3 regions of the Streptomyces sp. NPDC107550 genome follow, and region 2 is predicted to be linked to each of the others. Evidence: riboswitches for the same ligand, from Rfam matches in the RefSeq annotation. Region 2 holds a riboswitch; each other region holds the start of a gene.
The links. Region 2 has a riboswitch for cyclic di-AMP ahead of ACZ7LY_RS28135 (C40 family peptidase). Riboswitches for the same ligand answer to the same signal wherever they lie in the genome.
Positions count from the first base shown of each region.

Region 1: it holds a riboswitch for cyclic di-AMP, as region 2 does, so the genes downstream of both, ACZ7LY_RS27555 (transglycosylase family protein) here and ACZ7LY_RS28135 (C40 family peptidase) in region 2, are expected to answer to the same signal.
Region 3: it holds a riboswitch for cyclic di-AMP, as region 2 does, so the genes downstream of both, ACZ7LY_RS01815 (M23 family metallopeptidase) here and ACZ7LY_RS28135 (C40 family peptidase) in region 2, are expected to answer to the same signal.

Region 1 covers NZ_JBVKBC010000028.1:15,822-19,087, forward strand. The annotation lists gene ACZ7LY_RS27545 (cytochrome P450 family protein) at 1-9, shown strand, start outside; gene ACZ7LY_RS27550 (transglycosylase family protein) at 161-1,198, shown strand; cyclic di-AMP (ydaO/yuaA leader) riboswitch at 1,379-1,538, shown strand; gene ACZ7LY_RS27555 (transglycosylase family protein) at 1,543-2,283, shown strand; gene eno (phosphopyruvate hydratase) at 3,082-3,266, shown strand, end outside.
Region 2 covers NZ_JBVKBC010000029.1:58,784-62,049, reverse strand. The annotation lists gene pcrA (DNA helicase PcrA) at 1-1,070, opposite strand, end outside; cyclic di-AMP (ydaO/yuaA leader) riboswitch at 1,335-1,499, shown strand; gene ACZ7LY_RS28135 (C40 family peptidase) at 1,508-2,710, shown strand; gene ACZ7LY_RS28130 (hypothetical protein) at 2,782-3,135, opposite strand.
Region 3 covers NZ_JBVKBC010000001.1:424,212-427,477, reverse strand. The annotation lists gene ACZ7LY_RS01820 (M16 family metallopeptidase) at 1-1,344, shown strand, start outside; cyclic di-AMP (ydaO/yuaA leader) riboswitch at 1,680-1,844, shown strand; gene ACZ7LY_RS01815 (M23 family metallopeptidase) at 1,858-2,670, shown strand; gene ACZ7LY_RS01810 (GntR family transcriptional regulator) at 3,002-3,266, shown strand, end outside.

The DNA of each region.
Region 1 (3,266 bases), on a different contig from region 2:
CAGAACTGACGCGGTGTCAAGAATGTGACTTTCACGTGATCTCCGCTGCATCGACTTGTGACGGATGTTCGAAGACCGCTACGTTCACCAGTCACCGCGACACGAGCACCACCGGTACCACCTGTCGCGCGCAGCAACTGTCTCCGCGAAAGGCATCCGCATGCTCTCCGGGAACGGCCGACACCGTCGCCCCCGTCAGGCCCCTGCCCTCGTCGTCGCCGCCGGAGTCACCGGCAGCGCCATAGCGATCCCGCTGCTCGCCGCGTCGAACGCGACCGCCGCGACCACCGCCACCTGGGACAAGCTCGCCGAGTGCGAGTCGGGCGGCCAGTGGAGCCTGGACGCGGGCAACGGCTACTACGGCGGCCTCCAGCTCTCCCAGGAGATGTGGGAGAAGTACGGGGGCCTCGACTACGCCCCGACCGCCGACCAGGCCAGCCGCTCGCAGCAGATATCCGTGGCCGAGAAGGTCCTCGACGCGAAGGGCCCGACCGCCTGGCCGAGCTGCTCGCTCACCGCGGGCCTCACCAAGAGCGACGACTCGGCGGACGTGGACCCGGGCGCGAGCCTGCCGCCGCTGCTGCCCTCCGGCTCCGCCGACCCGACGGGCCTGCCGAGCGGCTCCCCCGACAAGGGAGACAAGGATCACGCCGACGCGGACGCCTCGCAGAGCCCGTCCGCGAAGCCGTCCGCCGACGCCTCCCGGCACCCCTCCGACGACTCCTCCGGCAGCAAGCGGACCGACAGACACGCGGACCGCCCCGACGCCTCCGCCCCGGGCCAGACCTCCGACGACCCGTCAGACGCGCCCTCCGCTGAGGCGGGCGCCCACGGCACCGACGGCACGGACGAGACCTCCCGTACGGGCTCCTCGGCCACGCACGCGCCCACCGCGCCCGGCGCCGACGCCTCCGCCGACGACTCCGCCGGGGGCCGGCACCGCGGGGACCGCGCGGCGGACGACACGGACGCCTCCCGCGAGGGTGAGGGGCGTCACGCCTCGCGCGGCGAGGGGCGCGACGGACAGACGTACACGGTCCGTTCCGGCGACAACCTCTGGGACATCGCGGACGCCCATGACGTCCGTGGCGGGTGGTCCGCGCTGTACGAGCACAACAAGCGGGAGGTCGGTTCCGACCCCGATCTCATCCTCCCTGGTCAGAGTCTGGATCTAGGGCTCAAATCGGGTGAAAAGTAACGACGGTTCATGACCGATTGATGGCCCTTTGTCCGCTTTTGCGAGAATGAGAGATGGGTCTCAAAGGGCCTGATCGTCTTTGAAATCGGGCGGATCGCCTGCTTACGGTCTGACCGCTCGCCAATGCGGGCCCCGATGGACGTCACGCCGAATCCTGCCAACGTCCGTACGGGAACAGTCGACGCGTCAGCGCCGTAGGCAGGAGCGGGGGACCCAGGTAGGTGCCGCACCGGACGAAAGCCGGAGCGGCTTGGGGTGAAGCCGCGCACAAGGATGCGCGGCCGGGCACTCACTGGCCCGAACCCGACAGCTCACCTCGTAGGCGTCGGTGAGGGGATCTCTCCATGCTGTTTTCCAGCAAGGGCAAGCACCGCCGCCCGTCCAAGGCCGTCCGTGTCGCCACGCTCGCCGGTGTCGCCGGCGCCGCTGTCGCCGTACCGCTGATGGGCGCCACCAACGCCTCCGCCGCCTCCACCTCCGAGTGGGACCAGGTCGCGCAGTGCGAGTCCGGTGGCAACTGGTCGATCAACACCGGCAACGGCTACTACGGTGGCCTCCAGTTCTCGGCCTCCACCTGGGCCGCGTACGGCGGTACCGCCTACGCGTCCACCGCCAACCAGGCCTCCAAGGCGCAGCAGATAGCCGTCGCCGAGAAGGTTCTCGCCTCCCAGGGCAAGGGCGCCTGGCCGAGCTGCGGCGTGGGCCTCTCGGGTGCCTCCACGTCCAACTCCGCGCCGGCCCCGGCCCAGCCGAAGCAGCAGGCCCAGCCGCAGCAGCAGGAGCGGCAGGCCGAGCAGCCCGCCAACCGTTCGCAGCAGCGTCAGGCTCCGCAGCCGCAGCAGCAGCCCCAGCAGCAGCCGAAGCCGCAGGCTCAGCCGCAGCAGCAGGAGCGCAAGACCGTCACGACGCCGACCGGCAAGACGGTCAAGAAGGGTGACGGCGAGTACAAGGTCGTCTCCGGTGACACGCTGAGCAAGATCGCTCAGGCGCACGGGACGTCTTGGCAGAAGCTGTTCAAGCTGAACGGTGACATCGTCTCCAACGCTGACCTCATCTACCCGGGGCAGCAGCTTCACCTGAAGTAAGCGGTGCGCTCCGCGTAGGTACTGGAGGCCGGCGGACCCCCAGCACCCCCCCCGAACCCCCTGCCCTTCCCTGGGCGGGGGGTTCGCCACGTCCTGCCTCCGGCGGGTGAGTGGCCGGCCGCGCAGTTCCCCGCGCCCCTGACGGGGCACTACGCGTGCGTGGTCACCTGCGGGCCGGTGGGGCTTCTCGCGCAGTTCCCCGCGCCCCTGGGGAGTTCTCCAGGCGGAGGCTGCTTGTAGCTGAGGTTGCGCAGTTCCCCGCGCCCCTGAGGGAGCGGGCCTGCGCCCCGGCTCCCCAGGGGGGGGGAGGTGGCGACGCAGTCGCCCCTCCAGGGGCGCGGGGAACTGCGCGACCAGCCACGACGAAAGTCGAGGAACCCACCGGGCGGGACCGCCCACTCACCCAGGGGCGCGGGGAACTGCGCGAAACGTTCAGGGCAGCGGGCCTCGGCCTGGTAACTCCTCAGGGGCGCGGGGAACTGCGCGAACCTCAGCCGCAAGCGGCCTCCGCCGGAGGACTCCCCAAACGGCGACGCGGGGCAGCCCCCCGCCCGAAAGATGGCCCGCTCACCCCCGGCGGGACAAGTGGGGGCGGAAGTCCTGGGCGGAAGGCCCACCCCCCTTGGGGGCGCTGGGAAAGCACACGGTGCCTAATTGTTTCGCACGGAAACATTTCGCTCTCGGCGTTGTCCACGAGACGGTCGGTCGGCTGGCCGATGCTCCCGAGCCGGTTAGGCTCAGGGGGAGGCGGGCCCGAACACACGGCCCACCGCAGACCGCGTCACATCCCAGAAGGAGATGCTCGTGCCGTCCATCGACGTCGTCGTAGCCCGGGAAATCCTGGACTCCCGAGGCAACCCCACGGTCGAGGTCGAGGTCGGCCTCGACGACGGAAGCACCGGCCGTGCTGCCGTCCCGTCCGGCGCCTCCACCGGTGCCTTCGAGGCCATCGAACTCCGCGACGGTGACCCCAACCGCTACCA
Region 2 (3,266 bases):
TAGTCCTCCTCGAAGTCGAGGATGTTGCGGATGGTGGCGCCGCGGAACGCGTAGATCGACTGGTCCGCGTCACCGACGACGCACAGCTCGGCGGGGCCCGGGTCGTCCGTGCCGGGCGGGGTGTCGAGGCCCGCGTCCACGTCGGCGTCATGCGCGGCGCCGGTCCCGACCAGCTCCCTGACCAGGGCGTACTGGGCGTGGTTGGTGTCCTGGTACTCGTCGACGAGGACGTGCCGGAAGCGGCGGCGGTAGTGCTCGGCGACGTCCGGGAAGGCGCGCAGCAGGTTGACCGTGGTCATGATCAGGTCGTCGAAGTCCAGCGCGTTGGCCTCGCGCAGCCGGGACTGGTACATCGCGTACGCCTGGGCGAGGGTCTTCTCAAAACCGTCGGCGGCGGTGGCGGCGAAGTCCTCCTCGTCGATCAGCTCGTTCTTCAAGTTGCTGATCTTGGCGCTGAAGGACTTAGGCGGGAACTTCTTCGGGTCCAGGTCCAGGTCGCGGCAGACCAGGGCCATGAGCCGCTTGCTGTCGGCGGCGTCGTAGATCGAGAACGACGAGGTGAAGCCGAGCTTCTTCGACTCGCGGCGCAGGATGCGCACGCACGCGCTGTGGAAGGTGGAGACCCACATGGCGTGGGCGCGCGGGCCGACCAGGGACTCGACGCGCTCCTTCATCTCGCCCGCGGCCTTGTTCGTGAAGGTGATGGCGAGGATCTGGCCGGGGTGGACCCCGCGCGCGGCGAGCAGGTACGCGATGCGGTGGGTGAGGACGCGGGTCTTGCCGGAGCCCGCGCCGGCGACGATGAGCAGGGGGGAGCCGCCGTGCACCACGGCCGCCCGCTGGTTCTCGTTCAGCCCTTCCAGGAGGGCCGCGGGGTCGAGGACCGGGCGGGGCGCGCCGTCACGGTAGTGGGCGTCCCTGGCCGGGGGCACGTCGAACTTCCCGCCGAACAGGTCGTCGGGGATCGGCTCGGCGCCGGGGCCCTCGTGCTCGTCCTCGGGCGGCGGCGGGGGTGCTTCCGCTCCGCTCTGGAGGCTGGCCAGGAAGTGGTCGTCAAAGAGGCTGCTCATCGCTCTACGAGTCTAGGCGGACCCACTGACACCCCGCCCCCGCCTTTGCGATACGGCACAGCACACGCCCCGGGCGCGCGGCACTGACCGTACGCGCCCGCTCTGGCACCCTGCGTGAGAGAACGGGCGCCGAACCCGCACGCGTACCCGAGGTCACGAAAATGTATCGGGCATATCGCACATCAACCTTCACAGCAGCAACACGAGTTGGCTACGGTGCTGCGCGGGCCGCCCGTCCCCCCGCCCGCGGACGTCGCGGCGAGCGAGCGGCCCCCGCCGAGTCCCGTACGCCGTGAGGCGGGGAACCGGGGACCCACCGACCTTGGGGTGAGTCGGCTCACGGCCCGGCATCAGCGGGCCCCACGCCGTAGGGCACCTTCCGTAGCCCGAACCCGACAGCTAACCCGGTAGGCGGACCACGGAAGGAGTCGCCAGAAGTGGCGTCGCACCGCAAGCCGCGTACGCGGTCCCGGATGACCGGTGGTCTTCGTACGACCCCCGCTGTCGGTATCACCACCGCCGCGCTCACCTCGGTGGCGCTGTTGTCGCAGACGGCGCAGGCCGCGCCGGAGCAGCCGCGGCGGCCGAGCCTCGAAGAAGTGCAGAAGAAGGTCGACTCGCTCTACCGCCAGGCCGAGGTCGCCACGCAGAAGTTCAACGCGGCCAAGGAGCAGACCGCGCGGAAGAAGAAGCAGGTCGACAAGCTCCTCGACGACATCGCGCGGCGCACGGACCGGATGAACGCGGCCCGTATGGAGCTGGGCCGGTTCGCCGCCGAGCAGTACCGCGACGGCGGGGTGAGCGACACGGCGACGATGCTCCTCGCGGACAACCCCGAGGACTACTTCGCGCAGGACCAGCTCATGCGCCGGATGACGTCCCGCCAGAAGAAGGCGGTCGACGACTTCCAGGAGCAGCAGCGGCAGACCGCGAAGAAGCGGACGGAGGCGCAGGAGAACCTTCAGCAGCTCACCTCGTCGCAGACCGATCTGAAGACGTCGAAGCAGGACGTGCAGGGCAAGCTCGCGGACGCCCGGCAGTTGCTCTCCCGCCTGACCGCGCAGGAGAAGGCGCGGCTCGCGGCGATCGAGAAGCGCAAGGAGGAGGCGGCCCGCAAGAAGGCCGCCGAGCTGGCGGCGCGGCAGAAGGCGAAGGAGGACGCGGCCCGGCGCAAGGCGGAGGAGCAGGCCGGCCGGCAGGGCTCGGGCGGCTCGGGCACGGGCTCGGGTTCCGGCGCGGGCACGGGTTCCGGGGCCGGGACGGGCTCGTCGTCGGGGTACGCGGCGAAGGCGGCGCAGGCGCTGGCGTTCGCCAAGAACCAGATAGGCAAGCCGTACGTGTGGGGCGCGACCGGGCCCGGCTCGTACGACTGCTCGGGGCTGACGCAGGCGGCGTGGAAGGCCGCCGGGATCACGCTGCCGCGCACGACCTGGGACCAGGTCAAGGTGGGCACGACGGTCCCGCTGTCCTCGATCCAGCCGGGTGACCTCGTCTTCTTCTACGACGACATCAGCCACGTCGGCCTGTACCTGGGCGACGGCATGATGATCCACGCGCCGAAGCCGGGCGCGTACGTGCGCGAGGAGTCGATCTACTACGACGGCACGTCCGCGATCCACAGCGTGGTGCGGCCCGCCTGACGCGGCGCACGACCGAAGGCCCGGACCTGCGCGGTCCGGGCCTTCGTTCGTGTACGGGGCCGGCGGGCCGGTCAGGTCCAGAGCACGGCGATGAAGATGTTCAGCATGGTCAGGCCGCCGACCGCCGCGAACAGGCCCTTCTCGGCGGTCTCCTCGTCGCGCTTGACGTAGACGATGCCGAGGATCACGACGAGGACGGCGAGCTTCACGCCGATCTTGACGTTGTTCAGGGTGGCGCCCTGCGCCTCGTTGAGCCCCACGAGGGCGACGCCGGTCACGAGCATCGTCAGGGCGCCGTGCAGCATGCCCTTGGTGAACCGGGCGGTCCCCTTCCCGATCGCCGACATCTGCGCGAGGAAGCCGCCGAGGAGCGCGGCGATGCCGATGATGTGCAGACCGACGAAGAGGTGGATGAGTACGTCCATGCTCGTGAGCGTAGCCGGGCGCTCATCGGCCGCCGTCACCGATCCCCCGTGAACACGTGACGGTCGCCTCACGCCACAACCCGTAACAAACAGATCAGTTGCGAACAATCCGTCATCAACCCGTTACGCCG
Region 3 (3,266 bases), on a different contig from region 2:
GCCGGCGCCCCCAAGCCGTGGGCGTTCCCGGCGCCCGAGCGCGGGTCCCTCGGCAACGGCCTGACGGTGCTGCGCTGCCACCGGCCCGGCCAGCAGGTCGTCGCCGTCGAGATCAACCTGGCGGCGCCGCTCGACGCCGAGCCCGCCGGCCTGGACGGCGTCGCCACGATCATGGCGCGCGCCTTCTCCGAGGGCACCGACAAGCACTCCGCCGAGGAGTTCGCCGCCGAGCTGGAGCGCTGCGGCGCCACGCTCGACGCGCACGCCGACCACCCCGGCGTCCGTGTCTCCCTGGAGGTGCCGGTCTCCCGGCTGGCCAAGGCGCTCGGCCTGCTCGCCGACGCGCTGCGGGCGCCCGCCTTCGCCGACAGCGAGATCGAGCGGCTCGTACGCAACCGCCTCGACGAGATCCCGCACGAGAGCGCCAACCCGGCCCGCCGTGCCGCCAAGGAGCTCTCCCGCCAGCTCTTCCCGGCGACCTCGCGCATGTCGCGCCCGCGCCAGGGCACCGAGGAGACCGTCGGCGCGATCGACGCGGCGGCCGTCCGCGCCTTCTACGAGAAGCACGTACGCCCCGCCACCGCCACGGCCGTCGTGGTGGGCGACCTGACGGACGTGGACCTCGACGCCCTGCTCGCCGACACGCTCGGCGCGTGGACCGGCGACACCGCGCAGCCGCTCGCCGCCCCGCCGGTCACCGCCGACGACCGCGGCCGGGTCGTCATCGTGGACCGGCCCGGCGCCGTGCAGACGCAACTGCTCATCGGCCGCGTCGGGCCCGACAAGCACGACCAGGTGTGGCCGGCGCAGATCCTCGGCACGTACTGCCTGGGCGGCACCCTGACGTCCCGTCTCGACCGTGTGCTGCGCGAGGAGAAGGGCTACACGTACGGTGTGCGCTCCTTCGCGCAGGTGCTGCGGTCCACGGCCGACGGCACGGGCGCGGCGATGCTGGCGATCAGCGGCTCGGTGGACACGCCGAACACGGGCCCGGCGCTCGCCGACCTGTGGACGGTGCTGCGCACGCTGGCCGCCGAGGGGCTGACCGAGGCGGAGCGCGACACCGCCGTGCAGAACCTCGTCGGCGTCGCCCCGCTGAAGTTCGAGACGGCGGCCGCGGTCGCCGCCACGCTCGCCGACCAGGTCGAGCAGGAGCTTCCGGACGACTTCCAGGGCCACCTGTACCAGCGGCTCGCCGAGACGGGCACGGTGGAGGCCACCGCGGCCGTCGTGAGCGCGTTCCCGGCGGACCGGCTGGTGACGATCCTCGTGGGCGACGCCGCGAGCATCGAGGCGCCCGTCAGGGAGCTCGGCATCGGCGACGTGAGCGTCGTCGCGGGCTGAGCCGTCGCGCCACGCGCGCGTACGAGCAAGACGAGCGTCTGGAGCGCCAGAAACGTCAGGAGCGCCAGGGAGCCCCGGTGGTCACCGCGACCGCCGGGGCTCCTTCTGTCGCGTGGGGCTGAACCGTCTCGTGGGGTGGGACCGATCCGGCGCGTGGGACCGATCACGTCCGGCCGTACCCCCTATCGGATCACGTATGTCCGTTTTGATGGGGAGGTTGCCTGTCTGCTCTGTGGCATGCGCGACAAAAACAGCGATCTGTTTGTTGCGGGAACGGTGGCCCGCTTAGCGTCGGTCCGGCTGTTCGGCCAGACCCACGTCGCGCCCGCGACACCGGACAGTCATCGCCGAGTCCCCCTACGGCGCGAGCCAGGGGAGCCGGGGACCCATCGCAGTCCCTGGGGTGAATCGGGCGCGCTTCCCGCGAGGGGAGGGCCCCGTAGGAGACCTTCCTGCTCCGAACCCGTCAGCTAACCCGGTAGGCGAGAGGGAAGGAAAGGAACAAGCCCCTTCATGGCGTTCACCCGTGCCACCGGGAAGCATCGTCGTCCCAGCCGCCTCACCCGTACGACCGCCAAGGTCGCCGGTGTCGCCGCGCTCACCACGACCGGTGTCGTCGCGGGCCTCGCGGCCCCCGCCCTCGCCGCCGACGCCGCGGCCCCGGCCGAGCAGAACGGACTGACGCAGGCCGTCGCCATCGGCGACTCGCTCGCCGCCCAGATCGACGCCCAGGCCACCGCGCAGAAGAAGGCCGCCGACGAGGCCGCCGCCAAGAAGCGCGCCGAGGCCGAGGCCAAGAAGCGTGCCGAGGAGGCCAAGCGCAAGGCGGAAGAGGCCAAGCGCAAGGCCGAGGAGAAGGCGAAGCAGGAGCGCGAGGCCAAGGAGCGTGCCGCCCGCGACGCCGAGCGCAAGCGCCTGAACGCCTATGTGCCGCCCATCGCCGGCTCGTACGTGTCCACCGCCTACAAGGCGAGCAGCGGCCTGTGGTCCTCCGGCAGCCACACCGGTATCGACTTCCACGCCGCGTCCGGGACGAGCGTCCACGCGGTCGGCGCGGGCACGGTCGTCGAGGCCGGCTGGGGCGGTGCGTACGGCAACAACATCGTGATCAAGATGAATGACGGTACGTACACCCAGTACGGTCACCTGTCGTCCATCGGGGTCTCCGTCGGCCAGTCCGTCACCCCGGGCCAGCAGATCGGCCTGTCCGGCTCCACCGGCAACACCACGGGCCCGCACCTGCACTTCGAGGCCCGCACCTCGCCCGACTACGGCTCGGACATCGACCCCCTCGCGTACCTGCGCGCTCACGGCGTCAACGTCTGACCCCGGACCCGGACCCGGACCCGGACCCGGACCCGGACCCCGGTCCCCGCGCCTGAAGCGGCGTCACGACAGCCCCGGCTCCCCGCGAGCCGGGGCTGTCGCCGTATGCGGACGCCTGCCCCACGCGCGCGTAGCGGGCCGGTTTCTCCCGCCTGATTTCACCCCGCCAGGTATTCAGTGTCCCAAAAATGACCCCCGGCCGCCGCCTTCCGCCGGAATTCCGAGAATGGTGGAATAGAGTCGTCGGGCCGGTGCGCGGAAGAAGCGGACGCGCTTCGGCGCGGCGGAAATCGAGCGCGTTTTCGCGCGGGTCCAGGCGGAGGTTCGGGTCATGCGCATTCCCGCGCACTCGGTATGCACGGCGATCCGCGACGACATCGTCGCGGGAGTCTACGAGCGCGGCGGCAGACTCACCGAGGAGGTACTGGCGCGGCGCTACGGAGTCTCGCGCGTCCCGGTGCGTGAGGCGCTGCGCACCCTGGAGGCCGAGGGATTCGTCGTCACGCGCCGGCACGCGGGCGCGTGCGTGGCCGAACCGAGCGAGCGGGAGGCCGCCGACCTGCTGGAGATGCGCGCCCTGCTGGAGCCCCTCTGCG